DNA from 3 places in the Phascolarctobacterium sp. Marseille-Q4147 genome. Region 1 is predicted to be linked to each of the others. Evidence: riboswitches for the same ligand, from Rfam matches in the RefSeq annotation. Region 1 holds a riboswitch; each other region holds the start of a gene.
The links. A riboswitch is a leader RNA that binds a small molecule or an ion and turns the genes downstream of it on or off. The one in region 1 is predicted to bind cobalamin.
Positions count from the first base shown of each region.

Region 1 (10,593 bases):
CACAATCGCCACGGAATTGGACAAATTCAAAGAGCGTGCATCCTCAATCATCGGAATACGGATGCAGCTTTCGGGATATTCGTGCAGCAGGGTTTCCGGCAGACCGGCAGTTTCCTTGCCGAAAATAAGCAGGCTGTCCTGAGCATACTGCACATCGGCATAAGAGCTGTGTGCCTTCGTCGTCAGGAAATACTTGGGATTATCCTTATATTTTTCCAGCACCTCATAAACGCTGTCATAATAATGGATATCAACAAGATGCCAATAATCCAGGCCTGCACGCTTCAAATATTTATCCTCTACGGAAAAACCAAGCGGACGAACCAAATGCAGGTGACAGCCGGTTGCTGCGCACAGACGTGCAATATTACCGGTATTGCCGGGAATTTCCGGTTCAACTAAAACTATATGCATTTTACTGAATGCCTCCTCAGCTGACTGCTGCGCAGTCGTTAATTTATTTTTTCTCCTGCAGTATTTCGGAAACTCTCTGCTTCATACTGCGTTTCTTTTTATTCTTTTCCTTAACCGGTTCAGCCGGTGCAGGCTTAATCTCCTCCACAGGCTGCTGTGCCAGGATTTTCTGATAGGTAGCCATAATCTTTTCGCAATACAGCGAGCCCATCGCCCAAGTGCCGTTCAAACCGTACCAGGTGTTGACAACACCGCGCTCCATACGGATATTATGCGCCAGATCATAGCGCGGATCAACAATATCCGTTGAGGGGCGCTTCGTCTGCGTATAAGCCAGCAGATGCTGGATATGCGCACGCACTCCCAGCTGCGGCGTAGCAAAGGACGCACCGCGCACACCGCCGCCGATAGTACCGAGACCGCAGAAATTGTTCTGATGATGCAGCACATCACCGCCATAACGGTAAGCACCGGTTTCAACCAACGATTGCGCCAGGGCAAGGTCGGGTCGCACATTTTCACGCTTAGCCTCCTGCCAGTACAGCTCAACCAGCTCCTCCACCGGGCAGGCCAGCTTCACAGCAGGGTTAGCCGCCAGAATATAGGCAACAGCCTGCGCCTTGCTAGCAATCGCCTCACCGTAAATGGCGATATTACGGTAATCGTCCGGCAGCTGAGTACCGGAAAAATAGAACTTGCCGTCCTTCTCCTGCAGCAGTGACGGACGCGGAGCAGCAGGAACATTTATCGTACCGGCAGGCGGTTTAGCCACCGGCTTGGTAGATACAACGATTTTATCCTTTTCCTGAGTTATTTGGACAGCGCGCTGCTTTTTATTCAGCAGCTTCTTATCCTTTTTATCAGCGATAATGGTCTGCTTAGAGACAGGCGCTTCATCAGCGACCTCGCGCACAGTTGCCGCACACACGCCGGCGTACAGCGACAGGCCTAGCAGAACACACGCAAAAGTAAATTTTTTATATTTCATAGCGCATTACTCCTATATATATCACGCTATCAATTTTACCGCACCTGAGGCAAAATTGTAAAGTTTTTCCCACCCCTGCAGTGAGGAATTCACAAAAAAGTAGATTTAAGCTATAATATTTATAAGATAACAGTCAAGCGCTATCTTATTTAATATGAAGTAGCAATCAGCTTGTCAAATTAAGGAGGGAAAATTATGTCCGCAAAATTCCATTTCATCAACCATGCCTGCTTTATTTTTGAAAAAAATAATTCCGCTATTATCTTCGACCCGTATCTGGACGATAATCCGGAAGGACTTACCGCCAAAGACATTAAGGTTGATTATATTTTCGTCAGCCACGGCCACTTCGACCATTTGGGCAGTGCCTTTGAAATCGCCAAAAATTGTGACGCTACCATCATCTCTACTGCCGAAATCTGCGGTCTGGCGCAGGAAGCCGGCTGCAAAGCGCACGCTATGCATCTTGGCGGCACCTTTAAGTTTCCCTTCGGCAAGGTACGCCTGACGCTGGCCTTCCACGGCAGCGGCGTTCCCGGCGGTCACGCCTGCGGTATCGTCATTGATTTCTACGGCACTAAGCTGTACTTCGCCGGTGACACCGCACTCTTCAGCGATATGCAGCTGCTGCCCAAGCTCAACGCCTTCGAATACGCAGTGCTTCCCATCGGCGGCAACTTCACCATGGACCCCAATGATGCGCTTATCGCTTGCAAGCTGCTGCAGGCAAAATACGTTATCCCCGTACACTACAACACCTGGCCGCCCATCGCTCAGGACGTTGAAGCCTTCAAGGCTGCCGTTGAGGACGAAACCGACAGCAAGGTACTCATTGTAAAACCAGGCAATACTATTGATATCGATTAAAAATTAAAACTTCAAAAACTTACGCCACGAAGCGTTCTTATTCACGTCGCAGTTGCCGCAATTGTTGCACTGCGACGTTGTTTTTTCTCCGAAATATTCCAGCAGTACCTTGCGCAGGCACATGGACGTATTGCAGTAGTTGGTCATTTTGCTCAGCAGCTGCAGCTCGTGCTCCTTCCAGGTCAAATCCGGCTGGTCGTGGCCGATAAGATAGGTGTTGACCGCAATATCCGCCTTGTCATAAAGCAGCAGACATTCCGCAGGCAGGCCGTCACGCCCTGCGCGTCCTGCCTCCTGATAGTAGCTTTCGATATCCTTGGGCATATTGTAATGCACCACAAAGCGTACATCCGGCTTATCAATGCCCATACCGAAAGCATTGGTTGCCACAATCAGCGGCACGCTGCCGCCGACGAAAGCATTCTGATTTTCGCGCCGCTCCTCCGGCGTCAGGCCCGCGTGATAGCGCAAGGCACTGAAGCCCTGGCGCCGCAAAAGCTGCGTCACGCTTTCCACCTTGTTGCGCGTAGCACAGTAAACTACGCCGCAATCCTTTTTATGCTTACGCATAAACTCCAGCAGCGAGCGCTCCTTGTCCTGCGTGCGCTGCACGGCAAAATGCAGGTTAGGCCTGTCAAAGCCCGTCACTACAATTTTTGCCTCCGGAATGCCCAAACGTTTGATAATATCGCGGCGCACATCCGGCGTAGCCGTAGCAGTAAAGGCTGCCACCAGCGGCTTCGTCGGCAAGGCCTGAATAAAATCGGGGATATTATAATATTCCTTGCGGAAGCTGTGTCCCCACTGCGATACGCAGTGCGCCTCATCCACCGCCACCATCGTAATATAAGCCTGGCGGGCAAAATCAATAAACTGCTGGTTGACCAGTCGCTCCGGCGCTACGTACAAAAACTTGCACTGCTTGTTGAGCGCGGCATGCAGCACTCTGCCGTACTCATTGCTGCTCATGCTGCTGTCCAGATAAGCTGCCGGAATACCGCGGGCCGTCAGTGCCTCCGCCTGGTCCTTCATCAACGATATCAGCGGCGAGATAACCAGCGTCACGCCCTTCAGCAGCAGCGAAGGCAGCTGAAAGCAGATACTCTTGCCTGCACCCGTAGGCAACACTGCCAAAACAGGCTGTCCGTGTAATATTTCACTTATAATTTCTTCCTGCCCTGTGCGAAAGCTGCTGTAGCCATAAAAATGCTGCAGCGCGCGGTGCAGAAAATCACTGTCTATAATACGTGCCATAAAGCTCCCTTGCTTCGAATAATTTATATTGTAAAAAGTATAGCATATAAGCACTTTTATGTAAAATAACTTTCGTTTTTTCTATGATCAGCTAATAAAAAACAGGTACAGCCTAAGCTGTACCTGAATTTGTTACTTCAAGCGTCTAATTAGTGTTTACGTGCGTTGAAGCATTCGCGGCAGTAAACCGGACGATCGCTGGGTTTGAACGGTACCATGGTCTCTTTACCGCATTCAGCGCAAACTGCGGGGAACATTTCGCGTTGCGGACGATCGTTTTGTACGCCCATGCGTTGTTTGCGAGCTTGACGGCAAGCCGGGCAACGGCGCGGTTCGTTAGTGAAGCCCTTTTCTGCGTAGAACTCTTGCTCGGAAGCGGTGAATACGAATTCGTTGCCGCACTCGCAGCAGGTTAAAGTCTTGTCTTCTTTCATTGTTTAATCACTCCTAATCATAGATAGAACATACCCCAAAGAACGCATTAAGATGTTTACCTTGGCTTCCCCATGTCATCTATGATAGAAGAAGTTAGGAACTTAAACGGACCACTGAGATACACCACTTACAGTATATAGTAAGCGCCTGTAAAAGTCAATCTTAGTTTATCAAAAATGCGTAAATTCTTTAATAAGAAACTTTTCATTTCTCAATATATGCTCAAATCCGCTTATTAACAGTGCTCACGGTAAAAGCTTGCTTGTAAAATAATGGTGCGGCACCGATAAGTTTACAGCAAAAACTATGACCGTCTTTTTTCGCCGCTTTAAAGAAAAACCGCGACAGCTTTTTACGTCTGCGCGGTTTTCAATCTTTAATTTTTATTTATGCAGCCAGTTTACAGAGCTTCCCTGCTCTCTGGCAAAGTGAGCATCATTGATGGTTTCGGCAATAATATTGCCCTGCCAGTCATTCAGCGTGCTGACAGAAACATTATGCACACTCAGCTTCCACAGATTGTTCAGCGGTATGCCTAGAAGCAGGCACAGCTGCACGCGGATAATACCACCATGCGATACAATCGCGATATTCTTCTCGTGACCTTCACGCTCGAAGATATAATCAAAAGCCGCCTGACAGCGACGCGCTGCATCATGAAAGCTTTCGCCCTGCGGCGGAATCCATTCGCCCGGACGCGTCAGGAAATCATCCATCTCCTTAGGCCAGCGGCGGCTGATTTCCGCATATTCCAGGCCCTCCCAGGCACCGAAGCTTACCTCCTGCAGCAAATCCAACGGCTGGTAGGACATATTTTTGCTCATAGCCAGCGGTGCTGCCGTCATGCAGGCACGCAGCATGGAGCTGCAGTAAATCTTGTCAACCGGCAGATGCTGCATATAGGCAGCCAGCTTCTCGGACTGCTCCAGACCTTTGGCATTCAACGGCATGTTGATGCGTCCCTGAAAGCGGTGTCCCTTGTTGCTGTCCGTTTCACCGTGACGAATTAAATAAATTTTACCCATTAAGCCTTCGCTCCTTTTTTAGATTGCTCTGCCAAGGAAAATTCCTTCATCTCCGCATGCACGCCTGCTTCCTCAAAGGTTTCCATTTCCTTGTAGGCCTTGATGCCGGCATTGAACAGCGTAAAGCAGACAGCAGCACCCTCACCGGCGCCGTCGGGAATATTCAGGCGCAGCGGCGCCGTAAGTCCCAGCTCCTGCAGGCATTCTTCTGCACCCGGCTCTGCGGAAACATGACCGGCAAAGCAGTAATCGAGCACGGCAGGTGCCATATCCGCTGCCTTTTTGGCAGCCTTGCAGACAGCAACGCCGTCCAGCATTACCGGCACCTTCATTGCTGCAGCCTGCAGCAGAGCGCCGGCCATAGCGGTGCGTACCATCTCATTATCAGGATTGGAAAGGCAGCCGAAGCCCAACAGCTCCAGTCCCTTCTCGTGTACCAGCTCCTGCACCAGGGCAGCGCCCTCCTCCAGAGCGTCAGCCTCCTCCTCCGAGGTTACGAGCAGAGCCACAGCCTTCGCACCGGTTTCTGCAGCCAGCACGTTCACCGGCCATTTGGCGTGCATAATTTTTTCGGCCTGAGCAGCCTCTTCGATACCGCACCATACCAGTAAATCGCGTTTAGGATAATCTAAATCCTCTTTTTCATAAATGCCCTTGATACCGCAATAGCGCGAGGTCATTTCTTCCAGCTTGGCCAGACTGCCGACCGGCTTTATCAGATTATCAAAGCGTGTCTGCGCCAGCTTCATGCAGCCTTTGTCCGCAGGCACAATCTTTTGGATTATTTCTTCTATATGCATAGCATTTTTCCTTTCTGTCTCTTTAGAATTCGGCAAAATATTGCCGGGGAAATATATCAGATTATATAGGTTGCGAGCATCAGGTAAACCACCACGCCGCATTCCGTCAAAAAGCCGTAGGTATCACCGGTAAGACCGCCCAACTGACCGCTGAGGAAATGCGCAATGCCCTGGCAGATAACGAAGGCCGCTATTGCCGTATACAGATACGGCAAACCGCAGGCTGCGACAAGCGCCAGGCAAAGTGCAAAGGCAATATAGGTGTACATCGGCTTGGCATAAGCCTTAAACATATGACCGATACCGGTTTTGCGTGCATACTTGTAGTTGACGATGTAGGTAACCATAAAGGTGCGCGTTGCTACAAAAACAGCCACCAGAGCAAAAGATAATTTTACCGGTGGCAGCGTAGTATAGGCAGCCACCTTCAGCAGCACGAGGCAGACCAGCGCGATAACGGCGTTGGAACCTACGTGGCTGTCCTTCATGATTTCCAGCATACGCTCACGGTCACGGGCGCTGAAAACACCGTCGGAGGTATCCATAAAGCCGTCATACATCAGCGCGCCGATAATAATCAGCTCCGCCAGCACCAGCATCACCGCACGCATTAAATCAGGGGTGTGCAGATAATACAGTCCGTAATTTACCGCACCCATAAAAACGCCCATTACCAGACCGACCAAAGGGAAGTACGGCACGCTGCGGCTGAAATCGTCATCATGCCAGTCCGTGCGGTTGGAAAAGCGGATTCTGGTCAAAAATTCCAGACAAGTTACAAAATCACGCATCACATCACCTGCTTAAATGATTATACACGTCCATCGCTGCCTGCAGCACAACAATAGCCAGAGAAGCACCGGTGCCCTCGCCCAGGCGCATACCGGCATCCACAATCGGCGAAAGCTGCAGCAGCTCCAGCATTTTCTTATGAGAAATATCGCTGCTCAGATGCGAGCAGAGCATATAATCGCGGCACTGCGGATAGAGGCCGTAGGCCAGCAGTGCTGCAGCCGTAGCATTAACACCGTCAACCATTGTCGGTACGCGGCGACGGGCTGCGCCGATAATTACACCGGCCAGACCTGCATGATCATAGCCGCCGACCTTGCAGAGAATATCCATTGCATCGCCCTGCTGCGGCATATTTTTTGCCAGGCCGTCGATAACAACCTGACGTTTAATCTTCATGCGTTCGTCATTAATACCGCTGCCACGGCCGACAGTCAGCTGCGGGTCCAAGCCTAAAAAGGCGCTGGCAATAGCAGAGGTAGAGGTTGTATTGCCGATGCCCATTTCGCCTGTATAAAGCATATTATAGCCTTGGTCGATGCACATATCAGCCATCTCGATGCCAACGGCAATAGCCTTTTCGGCCTGCTCGCGCGTCATCGCCGGTCCCTGGGTGAAGTCATTGGTTCCCCAGGCTACCTTTTTCTGATAAACCTTGGGCAAATCGCTCAAATCAAAGGCAGTGCCTACATCGCAGACGAAAACATCGGCGTGCGCATGACGAGCCAGCACGGTAGCACCGGCGGTGCCGCGCATATAACCGTTAATCATCTGGCGCGTAACCTCCTGCGGATAAGCGCTGACGCCGTATTTCGCAATACCGTGGTCACCGCACATCAGAACCATCGCCGTCTTTAATTTATCCGGTAAATCCTTGCCAATCATGCCTGCAAGGCCTACAACCATATCCTCCAGCTTGCCCAAGTTGGCTGCCGGCTTGTCTATCTTAGCGTAGCCTGCCCGCACTTCTTGCATACGTTCTTCATCCAGAGCAGGTATTATGATTTTCTCCATATCAGTCGTTATTCTCCTTCATCCTCAAATTTAAAAGCCAATTTTTTTACGTCTACGGCCTGACCTGCCACACAATAATACACATGATCAGCCGCATCTGCCACGCGTTGGTTAACCCAACCGGCAAGGTCACGGTATTCACGCGCCATCTGATTATCCGGCACAATGCCGCTGCCCACCTCGTTCGTAACAAAGACAACGATTTTACCGCAATTTCGTGCTGCTGCCAGCACCTTGTCAATTTCGTCAAATACTACCTGACAACGCTCCAGGAATTCACCCTCCGGCGCATCCTTGCCGTAAAGCAGGTTACACATATAAACAGTCAGGCAGTCAAACAGAACCGCTCCTGTTTCCGCTGACAGCGCTTCAAGCGTGCGCTCGGCATGATAAGGCGCTTCGTGATTAATCCAACGCGCATCACGACGCTGACGGTGCAGACGCACGCGCTCCGCCATTTCCTCATCCAAGATTTCTGCTGTAGCAACGTAATCGCATTTGGGAGAATAATGCAATACATAGCGTTCTGCAAATTCGCTTTTGCCGCTGCGGGCTCCGCCGGTAACCATAATAATTTTTCCAGGCATATTTCAACCTCCCTTCGTTTTTGTAAGCTGCATGCTTTTCATTTTAAGCATATATGAAAAAAGCTCCCTTGCGGGAGATTCACAAAATGCAGCTGCAGCCAAAAATTCTATATTTACGCATACCAAAGCCAGCCTATCTCCCGTAGGCTCCAAGCTTCGTAACAGGCAGGTCTCCTGGCTTAGCTTCATCGCCCTCAGCGCCTTCCCAACTTGCGTCAGTGACATAATTGCCTGGGCTCCGCTTACAGTAGCGGGACTGCTCCGGATTCTCACCGGCATTCCCTTTTCAGCACCGGTCTCAACCAGCGCACCTGTCAAAAAAATTCCAAGTATATATATTCGACAGCAATTCCTATAATCCTGCTAAGGCGCAAAAAAAGAGCTGCCTAAGCAGCTCTTTCAGGAATCTCGTTATTTTGCGTAATCAACAGCACGGGTTTCACGGATGATAACAACCTTGATTTGACCGGGATATTCCATTTCAGCTTCAATCTTCTTGGAGATATCGCGTGCCAGAAGCACAGCGGAAGCATCATCGATAACATCCGGCTTAACCATAATGCGGATTTCGCGGCCAGCCTGTACGGCATAGCATTTTTCAACGCCCTCAAAGGACTCAGAAATTTCTTCCAATCGAGTTAAGCGCTTCAGGTAGCTTTCCAGAGTTTCGCGTCTTGCACCCGGACGGGCAGCAGATACTGCGTCAGCGGCAGATACCAGAACAGCTTCAACACTCTTAGGCTCGCAGTCACCATGATGCGCCAGAATAGCATTGACAATCAGGTCGGACTCACGGAACTTCTTGGCAATTTCGCCGCCGATTTCAACGTGAGAGCCTTCCATTTCATGGTCAATAGCCTTGCCGATATCATGCAGCAGGCCGGCACGTTTAGCCAGAACAACGTCAACACCGAGCTCAGAAGCCATTACACCTGCCAGGTTAGCAACCTCAACAGAATGGTTCAGGACATTCTGACCGTAGCTGGTACGATATTTCAGGCGGCCCAGCAGCTTAATCAGTTCGGGATGCAGGCCATGCACACCGACAGCAAAGGTAGCCTGTTCGCCGGCTTCCTTAATCTTCTGCTCAACCTCTTTTTGTGCCTTTTCAACCATTTCCTCAATGCGGGACGGATGAATACGGCCGTCATTAATCAATTTTTCCAGGGCGATACGGGCAACCTCACGGCGTACCGGATCGAAACCGGAAATAATAACAGCCTCCGGAGTATCATCGATAATCAGATCGATGCCGGTAAGGGTTTCCAGAGTGCGGATGTTACGGCCTTCACGACCGATAATGCGGCCCTTCATTTCATCGTTAGGCAGGCCTACTACGGAAACGGTGGTTTCCGCTACATGGTCTGCTGCACAACGCTGAATTGCCAGAGAGATAATTTCTCTTGCCTTGCGGTCAGCCTCATCCTTAGCCTGTTGCTCCAGATCCTTAACCATCATAGCAGATTCATGCTTAACCTCCTCCTCGAGGGATTGCAGCAGCTCTTGCTTTGCTTCGTCACTGGTCAGTCCGGAAATACGCTCCAGTTCAACCTGACGTTTTTCCAACATAGCATCAGCCTTCTCCTGAGCAGCGTTCAGACGCTGTTCCTTAGAAGCTAGCTTTTCTTCTTTGCGTTCGAAGGATTCGATTTTACGGTCCAGATTTTCTTCTTTTTGCAGCAGACGACGCTCCTGACGCTGCAGGTCGTTACGTCTGTCTTTATTTTCACGCTCCATTTCGGAACGCAGACGATGGATTTCTTCTTTAGCCTCCATCATGATTTCTTTGCGTTTTGCTTCGCCGGTCTGCTCCGCATCCTGTACAATACGGATAGCCTGCTCTTCTGCAGTAGCAATTTTACCTTCGGCAACATTTTTGCGAACCAGATAACCTACTGCACCGCCGGCCAGACCAACTACAACAGCTGTACCGATAATTTCTAAAATCGTCCTCACCTCCTAAATGTAGATTTTTCCAAGATTTTTTTGCATAGTAACAGCAGGCGCCTGTTTGCGTCTGCTATAGATGTCCTTATTCCGTTGAATCTATAATAAAATATGTATTATCTATTCTGAAATAGGGCAAAAAATAAGGCAACCGCTTTACGCGTCGCCTCGTGAAAATCGTTGATATTAACACGATTGGATAACTACATTATAGATTATATTTAACAAAATTGTCAAGTTTAACCGCTACATATTGTCTGAAAAATGCAATTTACCCAATATAATGTGCACATATCTTGCTGAAAAGCCGCGAGCCGCCATAAAGCGTCCCGCAGCCGCATATATTTTTTTGTTATCTGTTTCTGCTGTTAGCTTACGCTGATTGCGCTGCACGAAAAGCTGCGCCGCATTCTCCGCCTGCACTTCTTCAATGTCAGGCGTAAAGCGTTCCATAATTTCCGCTGCCACGT
Region 1 is NZ_CP072874.1:193,046-203,638, forward strand. It holds gene trmL (tRNA (uridine(34)/cytosine(34)/5-carboxymethylaminomethyluridine(34)-2'-O)-methyltransferase TrmL) at 1-414, opposite strand, end outside; gene KAH19_RS00820 (glucosaminidase domain-containing protein) at 458-1,402, opposite strand; gene KAH19_RS00825 (metal-dependent hydrolase) at 1,598-2,269, shown strand; gene KAH19_RS00830 (ATP-dependent DNA helicase RecQ) at 2,273-3,523, opposite strand; gene KAH19_RS00835 (zinc-ribbon domain containing protein) at 3,673-3,957, opposite strand; gene KAH19_RS00840 (histidine phosphatase family protein) at 4,342-4,983, opposite strand; gene KAH19_RS00845 (nicotinate-nucleotide--dimethylbenzimidazole phosphoribosyltransferase) at 4,983-5,783, opposite strand; gene cobS (adenosylcobinamide-GDP ribazoletransferase) at 5,840-6,574, opposite strand; gene cobT (nicotinate-nucleotide--dimethylbenzimidazole phosphoribosyltransferase) at 6,579-7,589, opposite strand; gene cobU (bifunctional adenosylcobinamide kinase/adenosylcobinamide-phosphate guanylyltransferase) at 7,598-8,176, opposite strand; cobalamin riboswitch at 8,323-8,506, opposite strand; gene rny (ribonuclease Y) at 8,588-10,132, opposite strand; gene KAH19_RS00870 (regulatory protein RecX) at 10,370-10,593, opposite strand, start outside.

Region 2 (10,593 bases), 760 kb from region 1:
CATAAGGTGTCTGGTCTCCTTTGTAGATTGTATTGTTTTGGTCGATGATATTTTACTACAATTCCAGCATTTTATGCTTTATTTTTTGTCTAAAAAATAAGTGCTGGAAGTATTGACCTAATCTAGGTCAATACCCCAACACTTATTATAGAACCTTTTTTTCTTCATCCCACTAATTTTCCCCATAAAAAGGATTTTCCCTTCGTTTTGTAGAATTATAAAATATAACTGAAAATACTACTTGCAGAATGGAGGCTTTGCGATGAAAATAACTTTTTTAGGTGCAACGCGCACCGTTACCGGTTCCTGCTATCTGCTGGAGGTCAGCGGACACAAGTTTTTGGTAGACTGCGGCATGTTCCAAGGCTCCAAGCTGATAAAAGCGCTGAACGAAAAGGACTTTTTATTTCATCCTGGAGAGATTGAGGCTGTTGTATTGACGCACGCCCATGTTGACCACAGCGGTCTGTTGCCGAAGCTGGTTAAGGAAGGCTTCCGCGGCCCCATCTATTGCACTAAATCGACGGAGGAGCTGTGCTCGATTCTGCTGCCGGACAGTGCGCATATCCAGGAGGGTGAGGCGGAATACGCCAACCGCAAAGGCATGCGTGCCGGCAAAAAGATTGTTGAGCCGTTGTTTACGGTTGATGACGCTTCCCGCGCCTTGCATTTGTTCAAGCTGCGCAGCTTCGGCGAACCGTTTAATGTTGTTCCCGGCGTTACCGTAACCTTCCGCGTAGCGGGACACATTCTGGGCTCTGCTTTTGTAGAGATGTCTGTTAACGAAGGCGATAAAAAGACACGCTTGATTTTTACCGGCGATATCGGTCAGCCGAATCAGCCGATTATTGAGGACCCGGCGGCAGCAGGCGGTGCGGATTTTATTATTACGGAATCTACCTATGGTAACCGCATCCACGAAGCTTACGATAAGGAAGGCGAGCTGGCGAATATTATCAACGATACTGTCGAGCGTGGCGGTAACGTTATTATTCCTGCGTTTGCTGTCGGGCGTACGCAGGTACTGCTGTACTATTTCCAAAAGCTGCAGGCAGAAGGCAAAATTCCGGAGATTCCTATTTACGTAGATAGTCCTATGGCCAACAGAGCTACGCAGATTACTATGACGAATCCCGAGGAATATGATGAGGAAGCGCGGGCGCTTTACGCAATGCAGGGACGCAGGCTGGTGTCTATGCATAACTTGCGCTTTACCGCTACGGTGCAGGAATCCATGGCGATTAACGAAATTCCTGGCAGCAAGATTGTTATTTCGGCCAGCGGTATGGCAGATGCCGGACGTATTCTGCATCACCTTAAGCATAATCTGTGGCGTGAGGACAGCAGCATAGTATTTGCCGGCTATCAGGCGGAGGGCACTATCGGACGCAGGCTGATAGAAGGTATTAAGCGCATTAAGATTATGGGCGAGGATATCAGAGTCAACGCCAAAATTTACAATATGAAGGGTTTTTCTGCCCATGCGGATAAGCAGCAGCTGTTAGCTTGGTACAGCAGCATGAAGGAGGTTCCTAAGGCCTTTTTCGTTACGCATGGCGAGCTTGATGCAGCCATGGAGCTGGCAGATTCTTTGGGACGCAATCTGGGAACGGCAACCTACATCCCGCACTTTGGTGACTGCGCCGAAATCCATGGTACCGAGTGGCAGATGCATGAATCCGAAATGGTTCAGGTTGAGCCTGCTGCTATCGACCTGCGTGCTTTCATGCGTGGCATGGAACGCGATTATCTGCTGCAGCGCAGCAAAATCGAACAGATTGTAGCGCGTAACCCGGATAAGGCGGTTATGGTACGCAAGAAGCTGGAAAAGCTGCATAAATATATGGACGATATCCTGAAGGATTTGTAAGAAAAAATGATATACGCTTTGCATAAATAAAAAAATGCACCATTCCTTAACACTCGGGAATGGTGCATTTTAGTTTTAAATTGTTATAGCTTACAGTCTGTTGCTGCTGTTGAGTACGTCACGCATTTTGTGAGCTACCATGTCCTGGATAGCCTGACGAGCGGGTTTCAGGTATTGGCGAGGATCAAAGTCGCCGGGGTTTTCTACCAGATGCTTACGGATAGAAGCAGTCATTGCCAGACGCAGGTCGGTATCAATGTTGATTTTGCAAACGCCGAATTTGCCGGCTTGCAGCAGCATGTCTTCAGGTACGCCTTGAGCGCCGTCCAGCTTGCCGCCGTACTTGTTGCATTCTTCAACAAAGGACGGGATAACGGTAGAAGCACCGTGCAGAACCAGCGGATAACCGGGCAGCATGTTGGTGATTTTTTCCAGACGAGCGAAGTCCAGTTCCGGTTTGCCTTTGAATTTGTAAGCGCCGTGGCTGGTGCCGATAGCGATTGCCAGGCTGTCGCAGCCGGTGCGTTCAACGAATTCTACAGCCTGATCGGGATCGGTGTAGGTAGCGTCCTTGGTGTTAACCTTAACAGCGTCTTCAACGCCTGCCAGTCGGCCAAGCTCTGCCTCAACTACAACGCCTCTTTCGTGTGCGTATTCAACAACACGACGAGTCATTTCGATATTTTCTTCAAAAGGATGCTTGCTGCCGTCAATCATAACGGAGGTGAAGCCGCCGTCGATGCAGGCTTTGCAGATGTCAAAATCTTCGCCGTGGTCCAGATGCAGGCAGATAGGAAGACCGGTATCTTCGATTGCTGCTTCAACCAGTTTCATCAGGTAGATGTGGTTAGCGTATTTGCGGGCGCCGGCACTTACCTGCAGAATCAGCGGGGATTTTTCCTGTTGAGCTGCAGCAACGATACCTTGGATGATTTCCATGTTGTTGACGTTGAAGGCACCAACAGCATAGTGGCCTTCATAAGCTTTTTTGAACATTTCAGTAGATGTAACTAAGGGCATTTGTCTATTCCTCCTTATTCAGGGTAGCCTTACAGCTACTCTGTCTTTACATTAGTATACACTAATTATATCATGGTCTGCTTATTTAGTACAGAAGTTTCTGTAAATCCTCCGGCAAAGCGCGGGTAATTTCTAAAAATACATCGCTTACCGGATGCTTGAAGGCCAAGCGATAGGCATGCAGCGCATGGCGCGCCTGGGGGCCGGGGGTGCCGTAAAGATTGTCGTTTACGAGCGGATGGCCGATGGAAGCAAGATGCACGCGTATTTGGTGCGTGCGTCCGGTGAAAAGACGGACCTTGAGCAGCGTGCAGCTGCTGTAGACTGCCAAAACCTCATAGGCTGTTTTGGCGTATTTGCCGCGCGTGTAGTCAACGCAGCGTTCGATAATGCTACCTTCCTTGCGGGCGATGGGTGCTTCGATAATACCTTCGCTGTTTTCAAAGCGTCCGCAGGCCAGTGCCAGATATTCCTTTTCAACCTGCTGCTGACTAAGCCAATGCTGGACAACAGGCTCCTTGGCGAAAATAACGAGGCCGGAGGTGTTGCGGTCTAAGCGCGACACGGGATGAATACCGGCATCAATGCCGTTGGCTTCATAATATGCCTTTACATAATCGTAGAGCGTTGCGCCTCGCTCGCTGACGGTGGGGTGTACCAGCATGCCTGCAGGCTTATCGATAATCAGCAGAAAATCGTCCTCGTAGGCCAGCATGGATGGCGACAGGATAGCAGCCATCAGTGCAGCTGTTTTTTATCCGGCAGCTCGTCGACTACCTCGATGTTATCGAGCTGAGCCTTCAGCTGGCTGCGGATATTGGACAGATATTCCTTGTACAGCTCCTTTTGTTCTGCCAGTTCCTCCGGGGTCAGACCGGAAGTTTTCTTCTTTTTGGCTAATGCATTTATGCGGTTAATCATTGCATTGATTTCCATAATATTTCTACTCCTTTGTCATAACTAGCTTATTCATTTAATTATACTATTATGTGCGCTTCTTAGCAACTTTCATTGACTACACTTCTGATTTGTGCTATTATGAGGGCGATATTATTAAGCTTTTTTTATCAGAGAGTTATATATATTGCCAAAGCTTGTGGCTTGGGCAATGTAAGTTGAGTATGAGGTGATTAACATGTTCTTGAAAAAAATTGCTTGTGGTCTATTATGTGCGGCTATGCTGGTTGCTGCCGGTTGCGGCGGTGTAGGAACGCAGACAGGCGGTGACAAGGCTTATCTGCAGCTTACCGATGCTGCAGGCAGACAGGTTTCGCTTGCCAAAAAGCCTGAAAGAGTTGTAAGCCTCAGTCCTTCATATTTGAGTATGATTGAGGCTGTCGGCGGTACTGTAGTCGGTCGCGCCAGCTCTAAGGTAGGCAAGATTCCCGAGTCTATGAAGTCTGTGCCGGAGGTAGGCATGGTCTACAATATTAATATGGAAGCACTTGTCGGCCTGAAGCCTGATCTGGTTCTGGCCAGCAAAAATCAGCATGATAAATTTATTCCCATGCTGCAATCCAACAAAATCAACGTAGTGGAGTTTGATACCCAAACCTTTGAGGATGTAAAGGGTACCATCAAAACCTTGGGCGATATTTATGGTACGCAGGATAAGGCGCAAAAGGAAAATGAGCTGCTGGATAAGCAGGTTGCCGCCGTTACCGGCAAGCTGCCTAAGGAAAAGAAGCGTATCGTTATTATGCATGCAACAGCCAGCGCCGTTACTGTAGAAGGCTCGCACAGCATTGCCGGCTGTGTAAGTGATATCCTGGGCTTTGAAAATGTTGCTGCCGCAGCGCTCAAGGGAAAATCCAATAAAACTCCTTACAGCATGGAAACACTGGTAGAGCAGAACCCGGAAATTATCTTTATTACATCTATGGGCAAGCCTGAGGAAATTGAAAACCGTCTGCGTACCGACTTTAAAAATAACCCCGCATGGAACAGTCTGCCGGCTGTAAAAGCAGGCAGAGTATATGTGCTGCCGGAAAAACTGTTTTTGATTAACCCCGGCCTGCGCTATCCGGAGGCTGTAAAGTTTATGGCACAGCAGGTTTATCCGGAGGTCTTTACTAATGGAAAATAAGCAGTCTGTAGAGCAGACGGAGCATTTTGGTATCGGCCGTACTAAATGGCGTATTACTATTCTCGTGATATTTTTGTTCTTGGCAGTATTGGGCAGCTTTTTGAGCTTAACAAAAGGCTCCAGCATTATCAGCATCAAGGAGATTACCGATATTCTGCTTAATCCCGGTGATGATCCGCGCAGTCAGATTATCTGGAACATCCGTATGCCGCGCACCATCGTCGGTGCTTTGGTCGGCATTAACCTGTCGCTTTCCGGTGCGATTCTGCAGGCGATTATGCGTAATCCGCTGGCGGACCCGCATATTATCGGCATCAGCTCCGGCGCAGGCCTGGCAGGTGTTGTGATAATGATTCTGTTCCCGGCGATGGAATACCTGATTACGCCGGTTGCCTTCATCGGTGCGATGCTGGCTGCAGTCTGCATTTATATTCTGGCGTGGAAAAACGGCATCAAGCCGGTGCGTATTATTCTTGCCGGTGTTGCGGTATCTGCCTTTTTGGGTGCAGGCATCAGCGGACTGATGATTTTTTACAGTGACAGAGTGCACGGTGCTTTAATGTGGATGGTAGGCGGTCTTGCCGCACGCAGCTGGCCGCATGTAAATATTATTCTGCCATATGCTGTTATCGGTCTGATTCTGGCGCTTGCCAGTGCCGCTTATCTGAACATCCTGCAGCTGGGCGATGAGATGGCACGCGGCCTTGGCGTCAATGTTGAGGTAACGCGCATTATCCTTACGGCTATTGCGGCTTTGCTCGCAGCCAGTGCTGTCAGCGTTGTCGGACTGCTGGGCTTTGTCGGCCTTGTTGTGCCGCATGCGGCGCGACTGCTGATAGGCAGCGACTACCGCTTTCTGCTGCCTGCCTCCGCACTTTTGGGCATTGCCATTGTTACGCTCAGTGATACCTTTGCGCGTGTAATTTTTGCACCGATTGAACTGCCTGTTGGTATTATTATGGCCTTTTTGGGCGCGCCCTTCTTCTTATTCCTGTTAAGGAGGGAAATCTGATGACACAAAATAATGTAGCGCCCTTTAAAGCTGTTTTAGAGGCAACGCATATTGATATAGCAATTAACAAAAAAACAATCATCCATGATTTGTCGCTGGCAATTCCCGAGGGCAAGATTACTGCTATCATCGGCCCCAACGGCTGCGGTAAAAGTACGACACTGAAGGCGATTGCCCGCATCTTGCCGTGTGCCAAGGGCAGCATCAGCTTCCTGGGGAAGGATATCCATAGCCTGTCGCATCGCGAGTTTGCCCGCTGTCTGGCGATTTTGACGCAGTCACCGGTTGCGCCTACTGATTTGACGGTGCAGGATTTGGTTGAAATGGGACGCTTTCCGCATCGCAGCTTTTTAGGGCGCGGTGATAAGGACGATGCACAGCATGTTGCCTGGGCCTTGGAGCAGACCAATATGACGTCGATGAGCCACCGCCTTCTGCACACGCTGAGCGGCGGCGAGCGTCAGCGCGCCTGGATTGCGATGGCGCTGGCACAAAGACCGCAGGTACTGCTGCTTGACGAGCCTACGACCTATCTTGATATCTGTCACCAGCTGGAGGTTATGCAGCTGCTTGATAAGCTCAACAAGGAGCTGGGACTGACGGTTGTCATGGTTATCCATGATTTGAACCATGCCATTCAGTACGCTGATTATGTTGCCGTTATCAAGGCGGGACGCCTGGTAGTCAGCGGTGAGCCTAAAGAAATTGTTACGTCTAAACTTCTGGCGGACGTGTTCCGCGTGCAGGCGGATGAGTTTGCGTGCAGTAATGGGCTTCCGGCCCTCGTTCCTATTACAGTCTGTCGCTAAACCATTGTCTGCGTCATGGCATATTTTAAATATAAACTCCCGAAAGTATACGCACTTGCGGGAGTTTTTTATTTCTGCAGTACAGATGTGGAAAAAATTTCATAACTCTATTGCCAAAAAAGCTGATTGATGATATACTAATTATGCTATAAATAGTAGATGTTACTATTACGCAGCTTTCAACAGATAAAGAAAGCAAGACAATAAAAACTTAATATGCTTTGAGCAGAAGGAAAACCAGTGCGAATCTGGTACTGTACCGCAACTGTAATGTGAGCCTGGCAGCGCATATCCTCACAAGATGCTGTCCGACGATGAGCTTAGTCAGAGTGCCTATGCCCAAAAGTTTTTTCCGCAAGCTTGCGATGTACAGGTGAAAGGAAGGATGGTAAAACCATCTTTAGTATTCCAGTAGTGCTGCTTGCGTGAGCTAAATTAAGACTGCAGCGTTACCGCCGCAGTTTTTTTATGAAAAAAGAATTCCAAGCTATTTGCCGGTAGCACAGTTAGAGCAAACGCTAAGAGCGTGCAGTATGTAGCAAAGAAGGGTGAAAAATGACTAAGTATCTTATTAACTATTGTCCTATTGATTGGTATGAAGATGAATTGAAGCGTAAGGGGATGACCTTGGCCGGTTTAGTGCAGCAGCTGGGGGTTGACGGTATTGAACAGTTTGTTTACAGAGATCCGGAAGCATTCCCTGATTACAAGGAGCTGACTATTGGCGCACATTTGAATTATTGGCCGTATTGGATGGATTTTTGGCTGCGAAAGGCTAAACGCCTGCAGCAGCAGTTCCGCAGTATCCACGAACGCCAGACATATTTTAAGACAGCCATGAGCTGTGATGAATGGCTGGCTGTTATCCGCCGTAATATCTGCGCTGCCATTTCGCAGAAGCCGGAATATCTGGTGTGGCATGTGGCGGAGGCCGATACCAAAACAATCTTTACCTTTGATTTCCGTTACGATGACCGCGAGGTATTGGCTGCTTCGGCAGATGTTTTTAATGCTGTGGCGGATGAGATTCCTGCCAACGTTACGGTGCTGTTCGAAAATTTGTGGTGGCCCGGTCTGCGCCTGACGGATGCGCGCAAGGTGAAGTTTTTCTTTGAGCGCATTGAGCGCAAAAACGTCGGCATTATGCTTGATACCGGTCACCTGATGAATACAAATCCGCGTCTGCGCACGGAGGCGGAAGCAGCGGATTTTGTCTGCCGCACGGTGGACAAGCTCGGTCCGTATGCTGAGCTGATTAAGGGCGTGCATCTTTCCTGCTCGCTTTCCGGCAAGTATTTGCGCAGCTTTGAACGCAAGGTGCCGGCTAATTGTGATTCGGAGCTTATTTGGCGTCATATTGCGGCGATTGATCGGCATAAGCCTTTTACTACCACGGCAGCCAAACAGATTTTGCAGTGCGTTCAGCCGGAATATGTAAATCATGAGTTGGCATATGAAACTATCGAGGAAATGATTCCGCTGATGCAGCAGCAGCTTTCTGTTGCCAGATAAGCGGCGGCCTGAGTGCGTCAAGCTATAACGAAAAATATCATAAAAAATTAATCCCCTACATAAGCAGAGGCTTGTGCAGGGGATTTTTCGTTACAATGTTTATTTTTCAAAGGTGCCTTTGACAAGCGCTTCGCCCGCTGCTACCATGATTTGGCCTTTGGCGATTACTGTATCTACGTCATAGCTGTCGCTGTAAATAATCAGATCGGCGTCACTGTCGGCCTGCAGGCAGCCCTTTTGCGGATACAGACCGTTGGCCTGCGCCGGATTGCTGCTGACAACCTTTGCCACAACCTCCGTGGGAACGCCTGCAAGCAGAGCATCCTTAACTTCCTCCTGGAAGGAATCCGGCGAAACGGCAAGCTGCTTTTGGCTGCCGTCGGGAAGTGTTACGCTCATGCAGCCGTTGGCATCCGAGCTCATGGTTACTTTGTCCATCGGCACGCCTTCTTCATAAAGAATTTTGATGGCGTCACTGGGCTTGACGCAGGCGGGGAAGCCGTCCTGCTCCCTGATGCCGGAGGTGATATCTACATAACCGCCTAAGCGGGCAAATTCCTTGGCCTGTTCAAAAAGATGGAAGGCACGGTTGACGTGGGTGGGGATAAAATGGCGGGCGGGGATTTCCGTTTCGCGTACAATCGCCAGCAGGACATCCATGCCACGCTTGCCAACGCCCATGTGGAACTGCACAACACCGGCCTTGCCGGAAAGCATACCGCCCAGGCGAGCCTGCGTAAGCACCTTTTCCAGCTCCTCGCGAGTAGGCTGCGAGCTTCTGTGATCGGATAAGGCAACCTCGCCGATGCCAAGGCATTCGTTAATCAGGATGATGTCGCGGCGCACATCACCGGTCATGTTATGCAGGGGGATTTCGTAAGAGCCGGTGAGCATGTACGCGGTGATGCCTTCGTGCGTCAGGCCTCTGGCCTTCGCCAGCAGGCTTTCGTTGTGTCTGGAGGTGCCGTCTGTACCTAAAACGCCTACTACGGTAGTAATGCCAACCTTTGTCAGCTCGCTGAGGTTGATTTCCGGAGTACGGCTATAGGGACCGGATTCACCGCCGCCGCCGATAATATGCACGTGCTGGTCAACATAACCGGGGACTACCTTGCGCTTTTGGGCGTCAAGAATTTGGCAGTCTAAGCCTTGCGGTGCTGCAAGCTGTTGGCCTATTTTGGCGATTTTGTCGTTGATGATCAGGAGGTCGACAATTCCGAGGGGCTGCGGAGCGTATACGTCCGCGTTTTTAATGAGTAAGCATTTCATGTGAGGATTCTCCGTTTCTGAAAAATTATTTATGCTTTAATTATACACTGAATTGTTGAAAATGGTATATGAGGCAAGAAAGTTTTCGGGGTTTAATGGTATAATAGAGGTAGTAAATGGCTGAAACGCTTGCAGGAGCTTGATGAGGCATAAAAACATACCCTTTCTCCCCAAAATTCCCCCTCGCCCTACCCGAATTCACGCATTCGGGTGGGGCGCTTTGCTTATTTTCACGCTAAAATATAATCAGGAAAACAACTGCCCGTAACGCAGACGGCAGGAAGTGGAGGGATGGATATGCAAAAGAAATTATTCTTAAGCGCAGCGCTTGGACTGGCAATATTTGCCAACACTGCCTTTGCCGAAGTTAACACAGATTATTTGGCCAACGAGCTCAGGTCTTATCCCGGCTGGCCGCTGGAGGTATATTGCAACGCAACGGATGTTAATGTCAGAACACAGCCTAATACCGATTGTGATGTTATCACCATGCTGCAAAGGGGAGATAAATTTTATGTAAGCATGGTTGTAGATGTAGTAAACAGTGAATACAAATGGCTTCTTGGTACTACTGAAAAGGGCCATGTTGGTTTTATGGCAAGCAAATATCTTGATACAACCCCGAAAGCTGCCAGCGCAGCAGGACGCTTTAATGCTGCCCTGGAAGCCGATTGGATTATGGATCCGAAAATTTTTGCTTCGAACGCCTATTACCTGGGGCGTGTGGAAAAGAATACTGATGACACTATCTCCTATGCCGATAAAAAGATGCAGGTCGGACCGCGTCTGTTCTATATAGATTCAGCGAGAAACAAAGTGAATGAAGTGAAGGTTAATAAACTTCATGGCAGCATGGCAGGCTATGCTGTCGGTCAGCAGCTTGACACAGACAGGCAGATTGACCTGGACGGTTACCTGAAAATGAATGGCTGGGAGGATGATCCTATGGGTGTTGGTATATCGGATACGCATCATATGATCGGTTGGGTAAAATATGCATACAACGCAAGGGGGC
Region 2 is NZ_CP072874.1:1,821,810-1,832,402, forward strand. It holds gene KAH19_RS08480 (ISL3 family transposase) at 1-3, opposite strand, end outside; gene KAH19_RS08485 (MBL fold metallo-hydrolase RNA specificity domain-containing protein) at 263-1,870, shown strand; gene fba (class II fructose-1,6-bisphosphate aldolase) at 1,961-2,890, opposite strand; gene KAH19_RS08495 (RluA family pseudouridine synthase) at 2,976-3,629, opposite strand; gene KAH19_RS08500 (DUF896 domain-containing protein) at 3,629-3,826, opposite strand; gene KAH19_RS08505 (ABC transporter substrate-binding protein) at 4,026-4,976, shown strand; gene KAH19_RS08510 (iron ABC transporter permease) at 4,966-5,988, shown strand; gene KAH19_RS08515 (ABC transporter ATP-binding protein) at 5,988-6,797, shown strand; cobalamin riboswitch at 6,997-7,149, shown strand; gene KAH19_RS08520 (TIM barrel protein) at 7,353-8,309, shown strand; gene iadA (beta-aspartyl-peptidase) at 8,409-9,578, opposite strand; gene KAH19_RS08530 (SH3 domain-containing protein) at 9,876-10,593, shown strand, end outside.
Region 2: it holds a riboswitch for cobalamin, as region 1 does, so the genes downstream of both, KAH19_RS08520 (TIM barrel protein) here and cobU (bifunctional adenosylcobinamide kinase/adenosylcobinamide-phosphate guanylyltransferase) in region 1, are expected to answer to the same signal.

Region 3 (10,593 bases), 340 kb from region 1:
GATGGCGTGGCTTTACAGGCAGGGAGAACATTTTCAGCTTGCGCAGGATATTGCGGATATCGTCCTTGTAGGCTTCAATGTCTTCGTGCAGGCAGAGGCCGGCACCGCCGCGTTCAATAAGAATAGAAGGAAGTCCGGTGCTGGCGGCGTAGTTATAGGCACCGCCTGTTGCCAGCGAGCGTACCATATATTCCATATCGAGTACGCGTGCCACGGAACGGGATTTCTTTTCTACTTCGGCAGTAGGCTGGCCGGGATAGTAAACGTAGGGATGCAGGCTTTCGTGGATATCACCGCTGTGCATGTCTACATAAAAATCAGCAATCGGGAAAAAGTTGTTACTGATTAAATATGCAGTTTTATCGGCAAGCGTTCCCGTGGGATCGCCCGGGAAAACACGGTTAAGGTTTTTGCCGTCTTCTGGCACAATCATTTCGCGACGTGCCCAAAAGCCTTGGATATTGACAGGGTGCATCATAATCAGGCAACCGGTAACGTGCTCGGGCTCAATATCGCGGCCCAGCTCCATTGCTGCTGCGATACCGGGATATTCGCCGCCGTGGATGCCTGCGGTAATAAGCAGTGTAGGGCCATCGTTTTCGCCGTTGATAATAGTCAGGGGAATTTTTACATTGGTGTCCGGGACAGGCAGATACGTGCGCAGTTTAGTGCCGCGTTCGATAGTCAGTCCACATACCTTTAGTGTTTCAGACATGTGCTCACTCCTTTGATATATTTCTCATACTTTTTATAATATTTTTTCTATTAGCGTTAGCTAACTGAAGCCTAAAAAATTAAGCAATAGCGTATAAATTTTTCTTTTGCGAAGAATGGCAAAATTTCCGCAGAAATATTTTTGGCAATTGCTACTTTTTTACTTGCAATAAATTATAACATATGATAAGCTATTCACACAAGATGTTTTCTAAAAATAAAATTTAGTGCGAATAAACAAGGGGGGACAGATAGAGTGAACCTTCTGACTGATAGGGAATACTTGGGACTGACAATACCGTTTATGCTGTCGACAATGACGCAGCCTTTAATGGGTGCGGTGAATACGGCAGTTATGGGACAGCTTCCGGATCCTAAATATATTGCAGCAGTTTCTCTTGGAGCTATCTTGTTCAACAATTTATATTGGTTATTTGGTTTTTTACGTGTGAGTACTACCGGTTATGCGGCACAGGCCTTTGGCGCTGCCGATAAAAGACTTGGTATGCTCGCATTTTTTAAGCCTTTGGTTCTGGCAATGCTGATAAGTGCCTGCTGCATTTTGTTTCAAAAGCCGATTTTAGAACTGTATCTGGCCATGATTGGTGCTGCACCGGAGGTCAACGAGCTGTGCCGTGATTATTATTACATCCTTATCTGGGGGGCACCGCTGGTTTTTGGTAATTATGTGGCCCTTGGTTGGCTCATGGGGCAGACGCGGGTGCGGGCGAGTGTGTTTATGCAGGTTTCCATGAACGTGCTGAACATGGCGCTGAGTATCTGGTTTGTTTTTTGGCTGCATATGGATATTACGGGCGTGGCTTTTGCTACTTTGCTAAGTCAGCTTTACGGCGGTATTTTGAGCATAGTACTGATGTACTATTACGGTGATTTTGATTACAAGGAGCTGCCTTGGAGCGAGCTGCTGGATTGGCGTGAGTTTATCGGCATGCTGCAGGTGAATGTCAACCTGATGATTCGTACTGCCTGCCTGTTGACCGTAAACAACATTATTGCGGCAGTCGGAGCTTCCTTCGGTACTGTGGTGCTGGCAGCCAACGCTGTGCTGCTGCAGCTTAAGGATATTATGAGCTACCTGATTGACGGTATGGCGAACGGCGCGGCGATTTTCAGCGGCCGTGCGGTAGGTGCAAAGAACGGCAAGCTGTTTGCAGCTACCATAAAAATGACCTTCAAATGGCTGGTAGTGCTGGCTGCTATCCTGATGCTCGGCTATCACTTGAGCAATGAGTTCTTTATCCGCCTGTTTACCAATATCGAAGAGGTTGTAGCGATGGCTATGACCTACAATGTGTTTGTTTTATTCTATCCTGTTTGCGCCGGTATCGGCATGGTGCTTTACGGAGTTTTCTGCGGAGCTACCAAAACCGCACCGGTACGCAACATGATGCTGATGGCACTCTTGGTATTCTACCTTTTGCAGTGGCAGCTGGTGCCGCTTTGGGGCAACAGCGGACTGTGGCTGGCCTTGCTGGGCTTCATGTTGTCGCAGTCAATAATACTTTTATTCTATTTGTCTTCTTTGAGAAGAGAGTTTGCATAAGCAACACCTTTGTAACAAATTTGTTGCAAATAATGAGAATTAGTGTTATTATAAATTTATAAGTGTTAGCTTATTTCTTTTTGCCGATATAAAGACCTTTTACAAATCTATACTCTTCTGAGGTGCCTGCCTATGCAGGTAATAATCGGAATACGGTGCAAATCCGTAGCGGTCAAGCCACTGTGATGCCGCAAGGCTAAGTCAGGTTGATTTCCTCAGTTGATATATTCCTGCTAGCGACGGAAATATATATATAATTACAATTGTGCACATTGTAAGTATGTATCCTTTCTGCGCTCATTTTGCAGGAAGGGTAATTTTTTTGATGGAGATGATGTGCTTTGACGAAAAAGCAGCTTCTGTCCCGACTGGGGCAGATCATCCTTGTTCTGCTTGGTATCAGCTTTATTACCTTTGCTTTGGTAATGCTGGCCCCTGGCGATGTAGCTCGCCAGATGATTGCAGGTAACGAGGATATTATTGTAAGTCAGGCCGAAATTGATGCACTGCGTGCAGAATTAGGTCTGGACAAGCCCTTCTTCTTCCAGTATCTGGATTGGTTGGGTCGTGCGCTGCATGGCAACCTCGGTTTCTCCTTTATGGCTAAAAAGCCTGTTGTTGAGGAGCTGTTCGAGCGTTTGCCCGGTACTATCCTATTGTCTCTGGCTTCCCTTGCAATGATGTTGGTGGTATCTATTCCTGCCGGCATTTATTCTGCAGTTAAGCGCGGTGGCTGGTTTGACTATATAGTACGCAGCTTTACTTTCCTTGGCGTATCAATGCCGGGCTTCTGGGTTGGCTTGATGCTGCTGTGGATTTTTGGTCTGCAACTTGACCTGTTGCCTATTGTCGGCGGTACGATTGGTGTTGACACGATTATCCTGCCTGCGGCAACGTTGGCCTTTGCAATGTCTTCCAAGTACACACGTCAGGTGCGTGCTGCTATTCTGGAAGAGCTGCATCAGGACTATGTTGTCGGTGCACGCGCGCGTGGTATGAGTGAAAGCCATATTCTGTGGAAAGAGGTTCTTCCGAACGCTCTGCTGCCGCTGATTACGCTTTTAGGTCTGTCTTTAGGTAACCTTCTGGGTGGTGCTGCGGTTATCGAGATTGTTTTCCAATGGCCCGGCCTTGGCCGTCTGGCAATTGAAGCAATTACCTACCGTGATTTCCAGCTGGTACAAGGTGTTGTTGTGTGGATTGCGTTGATGTATATGGTTATCAATCTCATTGTTGATATCTCTTATAACTATCTTGATCCGCGTCTGAGAAAGGTAAGGTAAGAGCAGATGGAAACAATTATTAATGGTTTAAAAACCAACCGTGCTTTTGCCGTAACCTCAGTTCTGGTATTGGTGCTGATTGCTATTGCTTTTGCGGCACCTGTTCTTGCACCGTATGATCCGACTCATGCAACAATGCAGGATGCTTTCATGGCACCGGGCGGAAGTCATCTGTTCGGCACAGATAAGCTGGGCCGTGACTGCTTAAGCCGTGTGCTTTATGGTGCGCGTGCTTCCCTGAGCGGTGTATTGTTCCTGGTAGCCAGCGTATTTATCGTTGGTACTTCTATGGGTGTTATTTCCGGTTATTTCGGCGGTAAGGTTGATATGGTTATCATGCGTATTTCTGATATGATGATTTCCTTCCCTGGTATGATTCTGGCTATCGCTGTTGCCGGTATTATGGGTGGCAGCCTTGTCAACGCCGTAATCGCGCTGACGATTGTAAGCTGGACAAAATATGCGCGTTTATCCCGCAGCCTTGTACTGCAGATTAAACGTCGTGACTATGTAGAAGCAGCAATCGTTAACGGCGGTACCTCGCCTCATATTCTGTGGGTACATATCCTGCCCAATATTTTGCCGATGATGGTTATTACCGCAGCAGCAGATATCGGTGCTCTGATGATGGAGCTTGCAGGTCTGTCCTTCCTGGGCTTCGGCAGCCAACCGCCTGCTCCTGAATGGGGCCTGATGCTGAATGAAGGTCGTCAGCAGCTGCAGACTGCACCGTGGCTGATGTTCTTCCCCGGTTTGGCAATCTTTGTTACCGTTATGATTTTCAACCTTTGGGGCGATAATCTGCGTGATGTGCTTGACCCGCGTAATGACGTACAGGATTAATTATTTTTGCCTTAGTTTTTGATATCCGGCAGAAGTCTGCCGGGTTAAATGAGTATATGAAATGGAGAGATGACTAATGAAAAAAATGTTTAAAGCTACCGCAGCAGCGGCTATGATCGGTTTACTGGCATTTGCAGCAGCAGGCTGTGGCGGCGACAAAAAAGCTGAGCACAAGGAAGTTGTAAAATTTGGTGTTACCAACTTCGCTGACTCCCTGGAAACCACCGATAACTACTTTGGCTGGATTGTAATGCGTTACGGCCTGGGCGAATGCCTGGTTAAATTCGATAAAAAAATGAATGCTGTTCCTTGGCTGGCTGATAAATGGACCGTTTCTGATGATAAGCTGACCTGGACCTTCCACATCAACGATAAGGCTTGCTTCTCCAACGGCACCAAACTGACTGGTGAGCTGGCAGCAGCTTCTATCCAACGTACCTTTGAAAAAGCAGCTCGTGCAAAATCCATGTTCGAATATGAATCCATCAAGGGTGAAGGCCAGAACGTAATCATCAAAACCAAAAAACCGGTACCGACTCTGCCCGGTATGCTTGGTGACCCTCTGTTCATTATCGTTGATACTCAAACCATTAAAGACCGTGATACCGCAAAACAAGGCGCTATCTGCACCGGTCCTTATACAGTAAAATCCTACAGCAAAGCTAAAGCTGAAATGGTTAGAAACGAAAAATACTGGGATGGCGCAGTTCCGTTCAAAGAGGTTGATATCCTGACCATCGACGATCCTAACACCCGTGCTATGGCTCTGCAAAAAGGTGAAATCGACTTCGCTATTAACATTGCAGCAGGCGACCTGCAGCTGTTCAAAGACAAAAATAAATACAACATCTCCAATATCGCTTCCCTGCGTGACGTACTTGCTCGTCTGAATGTACGTCCGGATAAACCGTTGGGTGATATCAAAGTCCGTGAAGCTCTGCTGCGTTCTCTGGATCGTGTAACCTACAACAAGGTTCTGCTGAAAGACACCTTCGTTCCCGGTGGTCCGTATCTGCCTCCTTCTGTTGACTACGGTTATGATGAACTGTACAAATACGATAAAAACCAATACAATGTTGAAAGCGCTAAAAAGCTGCTTGCTGAAGCTGGCTGGAAAGATACCAACGGCGACGGCTTTGTTGATAAAGACGGCAAAAACCTGGAACTGAACTTCGTATTCTACAGCGGCCGTGCTGAGCTGCCTCTGTATGCAGAAGCTACCCAGGCTGATGCTAAGAAAGTCGGCATTAAAGTTAACCTGAAGAACGTTGACTACAACGTACTGGATGGTATCGGCCGTAAAGGTGATTATGACCTGCTGATTTCCAACGTACTGACTCTGCAGGCCGGCGATCCTGAAGTATTCATGAACATGTACCTCAAGACCGGTCAAGAACAGAACGGTTCTGGCTACAGCAATCCGAAATTTGATGCTCTGTCCGATAAACTGGGCGTAGAATTTGACCCGGCTAAACGTCGTGAGCTGGTTATCGAAATGCAAAAGGTTATCCTCGACGATGCAGCTTCCCTGGTATTTGGTCATCCGCAAACCAACATGGTTTCCAACAAGTCTATTGCTAACGCAGAAATCCTGCCTTGCGATTACTACTGGCTGACCAAAGATATCAAATCTGCTAACTAATAATTTACAAAGAAGGTAACGCTTAATGCTACTTGAAGTAAAAGATTTAGACATCAGCTACGGTGACAAGCTCACCGTAACCGGTGCCAGCTTAGAATTGGATAAAGGCGAGATTATGTCCATCGTTGGCGAGTCCGGCAGTGGCAAAACTACCGTTATCCGCGCTATTATGGGTTGCCTGCCCGGTGCTGGCCGCGTTAGCCGCGGCAGCATCATCTTTGACGGCAAGGATGTATTGCAAAATACTCCCGATGAATGGCGCAAAATGTATGGCAGTGAGATGTCCATGATTTTCCAGGACAGTGGCAACATGATTAATCCTATCCGCCGCATCGGCCAGCAGTTCATTGACTATGTTCAGGCTCACCAGCCGGACAAGTCCAAGGACCAGGCTTATAAGATGTGCTGCGATATGCTGACTAACGTGCGCCTGCCGAACCCGGAAAATATCATGAACAGCTATCCGTTTGAGCTGTCCGGTGGTATGCGTCAGCGTGTAGGTATTGCTATGGCTATGATTTTCAGCCCGAAAATCCTTCTGGCCGACGAACCTACCAGTGCGTTGGACGTAACTACTCAGGCTCAGATTATCCGCCAGATTGTTGATATCCGTAACGAATATGGCGTTGCCGTTATCATGGTTACACATAACCTGGGCGTTGCTTCCTATGTATCCAACAAGCTGATGGTTATGAAGGGCGGTCATGTTGTGGAATATGGCAAGCGTGAGGACGTTATTGCTAATCCGCAGGATGAATATACAAAACAGCTGCTGAAGGCAGTTCCGGTCATAGGAGGTAAGACATATTATGAGCAATAATGAAAAACCGGCCTATGAGCGTAATAAACTGGTACTGGAAATTAACCATCTTACCAAAAAATTCGCAGTTGATGGCGGCAAGTTCCTGACTGCCTGCAACGATATCAACCTGCGTGCCTATGAAGGCCGTACCCTGGGCATCATCGGTGAATCCGGCTGTGGCAAGAGTACCCTGGTGCGTACTCTGCTGCGTATTCACCCTGCTACCAGCGGTGAAGCTATTTTCGAAGGTCATGATCTGATGAAATCTAACGGTGAGCAGCTGCGTCAGGACAGAAAGAACATCCAGATGGTGTTCCAGGATCCTACTGCTGCTTTCAACCCGAAGATGCTCGTTAAGGATATTCTCACCGAGCCTTTGAAAAACTTCGGCCTGATTAAAAACAGCGAGGTAGACGCCAAAGCAGCAGAGCTACTGGAAATGGTTGAACTGCCTGCTGAATTTAAGGATCGCTATCCGCACAGCATGTCCGGCGGTCAGCGTCAGCGTCTGGGCATTGCCCGCGCTTTGGCACTGGAACCGAAGATTATTGTCTGCGACGAAGCAACCAGTGCATTGGACGTTTCCGTACAGGAAAAAATCTGCGAGCTGCTGTGCCGCATTCAAAAAGAAAAAAATATTACCTATCTGTTCATTGCCCATGACCTTGGTCTGGTAGATTTGATGTGCCATCAGGTTGCGGTAATGTACTTGGGTAACGTTGTAGAATGGCTGGAGCACGGACGTATTGCAGAAAGCTGCAAGCATCCGTACACCAAGGCACTTATGGGTGCTGTATTTAAGGTAGATTTCAAACCGGGCGAAAAGATTGAGCCGTTGGAAGGCGAAATCCCGAGTCCGCTGGACCTGCCGCCTGGATGCCCCTTTGCCAGCCGCTGCGAGCACTGCACCGAGCATTGCGTGCAGGTTAAGCCTGAGCTGAAAGAGGTTGAGCACGGCCATTGGGTTGCTTGTCACTTGTTTGACTAATGCAGTCCTGAAGCGATATGCACAAGTATAGAGCTTCTCTTTAAAGTAATTTTCTCCATCAATTTTTATAGTGGGTACAGCGAATGCTGTACCCATTTTTTTCTTAGGAATTTTTATCACTAATTTTACGAGTGAGTATTGACTCATACGTTATTTATGTTATAATATAAGTATCAAAGAATTTACTGAAAGGTGCTGTCACCTTTCCTATTATTTTTTACATAATATATGAATGAATACTCATATGAGTAGTGAGACAACCTGAAAAGAAAGGTGGTAGATATAATGAAGCAAGATTTAGAGGATATCCGTAACGGTGCCGGTGATGTAAGAGCTTTCAGACACATCGACGGTCATATTAACAGCGTAGAAGATTACAGCAAGCATCCGGAAGGCTGCACCTGCGGTCACTGCGGCAAGGACCATGATCACAAAACTATGGGACATGTGCCCAAGCATACTCATGGTGATGCCTGCGGTTGCGGACACGATCATGAACATGACCATGAAGAACATTCCCATGAGCATGGAGATGATTGCTGCTGTGGTAATGAACATGAGCATAATCACGGACATGAGCATGAAGAACACGCTCACGCACACGGCGACGAATGTGGCTGCGGACATGATCACGGCCATGAGCACGCTCATGCACACGGTGACGAATGCGGTTGCGGACACGACCACGGACATGAACACGAGCATGAACATTCCCACGCACATGGTGACGAATGCGGTTGCGGACATGACCATGAGCACGAACATGCACACGCTCACGCACATGGCGACGAATGCGGTTGCGGACACGACCACGGCCATGAACACGAACATTCTCATGCACATGGCGACGAGTGCAGTTGCGGTCACGACCACGGCCATGAACATTCTCATGTATACGGACATCACGTGCCCGGTCATCCTGATAATTGCGAATGCGAAATCTGCCATCCGCATGAGGAATACTGCGATGTATGCGGCGAAAGCCTGGCTAATTGCACCTGCCGTATGCCGGATGCCGACAAGGTAAAACGTGTATATATTCTGCAAAACCTTGGCTGTGCTAACTGCGCTGCCAAGATGGAATATAAAATCAAAGAGCTGCCGGGCGTAACCTATGCCAACGTAAGCTTTGCTACCAAGCAGCTGCGTCTCAGCGCTGCTGACCACGAAGCTTTGCTGCCGGAAATTCAGAAAATCTGTACCTCCATTGAATCCGACGTAGTGGTAGTACCGCGTGACCGCCGTCCGCAATTAGGCGGCAAGAGCAGAGTATATCTGGTGCAGAATCTGGACTGCGCTAACTGCGGTGCCAAGATTGAACGTGCGCTGAACGCTATGCCTGAGATTGATGAAGCTACCCTGACCTTTACTACGAAAAAGCTGCGCGTAAGTGCTAAAAATTACAACGGTCTGCTGGAGAAAATGCAGGCTGTAACCGATAAGGTAGAAGAGGGCGTTGTGCTGCTGGAGGCTGAAAGCAAGCCTTCTCTGGCTCCCGAGCTGGAGGAACGCAAAAAATCCGGCGGTATCTTCTCCGAGCTGAGTGAAAAGCAGACAATTATCGAAATTGTACTGGGCGGTGCAGTATTCATCATCACCGAATGGCTGGGACTGGTACCGGAAGCGTACCATATGTACTTCCTTATTTTTGCCTATATTCTGCTTGGCGGACGCATTGTGCTGACTGCCTTGAAGAATATTGCTAAAGGTAATGTGTTTGACGAAAACTTCCTCATGACCGTTGCAACACTGGGTGCGTTTGCTATTCAGGCTTGGGAAGAGGCTGTTGGTGTTATGTTCTTCTATCGCGTGGGCGAATATTTTGAGCAACGTGCGGTAGAAAAGAGCCGTGGCCAGATTATGGATGCTGTTGACCTGCGTCCGGAGGTTGTCAACCTGCTGGTAGGCGAAGATATGAAGGTTATTCCTGCCGCTGACGCACACGTAGGCGACATTCTGCTGGTGCGCGTAGGCGACCGTATTCCTCTGGATGGCGTTGTTATCGACGGCGAAAGTCTGGTAGATACCTCTCCGGTAACCGGCGAGCCTGTGCCTGTAAAACGCAAATATGGCGATGAGGTTGTTTCCGGTTGTGTAAACACCTCCGGTATGCTGAAAATCCGTGTAGAAAAGGTTTTGGAAGAATCCATGGTAACCCGCATTCTGGACAGCGTGGAGAACGCTGCTGCCAGCAAGCCGACCATCGACCGCTTCATTACCCGCTTCGCACGTGTCTATACTCCGTTTGTTGTTGCTGCCGCAGTACTGACTGCTGTGATCCCGTCCCTGATTACCGGCGACTGGAATAAATGGATTTACACTGCGCTGACCTTCCTCGTTATCAGCTGTCCCTGCGCACTGGTACTGAGCGTGCCGCTGGCCTTCTTCTCCGGCATCGGCGCCGGCTCCAAGTACGGCATTCTCTTTAAGGGCGGCGTTGCTATGGAGGCTTTGAAAAACATTGCTGCCGTAGTTATGGATAAAACCGGTACCGTTACCAAGGGTAACTTCGTACTGCAGAAGGTTAATGCTGCCGAAGGCATGAAAGCTGACGAGCTGCTGCGCCTGTGCGCAAGTGCAGAGCTTGTTTCTACCCACCCGATTGCCGTAAGCATCGTAGAGGCTGCCAAGGCTAAAAAGCTGGAGCTGGTACGCCCCGATAAATTTGAAGAAATTGCCGGTGAAGGCCTGGTTGCGTACTTTGGCGCACGTAAGGTTCTGTGTGGCAACACCAAGCTGCTGCAGCGCTTTAATGTT
Region 3 is NZ_CP072874.1:533,907-544,499, reverse strand. It holds gene KAH19_RS02515 (M14 family metallopeptidase) at 1-715, opposite strand, end outside; gene KAH19_RS02510 (MATE family efflux transporter) at 971-2,278, shown strand; adenosylcobalamin (AdoCbl) riboswitch at 2,403-2,534, shown strand; gene nikB (nickel ABC transporter permease) at 2,620-3,561, shown strand; gene nikC (nickel transporter permease) at 3,568-4,404, shown strand; gene KAH19_RS02495 (ABC transporter substrate-binding protein) at 4,481-6,046, shown strand; gene KAH19_RS02490 (ABC transporter ATP-binding protein) at 6,072-6,866, shown strand; gene KAH19_RS02485 (ABC transporter ATP-binding protein) at 6,856-7,836, shown strand; gene KAH19_RS02480 (heavy metal translocating P-type ATPase) at 8,842-10,593, shown strand, end outside.
Region 3: it holds a riboswitch for cobalamin, as region 1 does, so the genes downstream of both, nikB (nickel ABC transporter permease) here and cobU (bifunctional adenosylcobinamide kinase/adenosylcobinamide-phosphate guanylyltransferase) in region 1, are expected to answer to the same signal.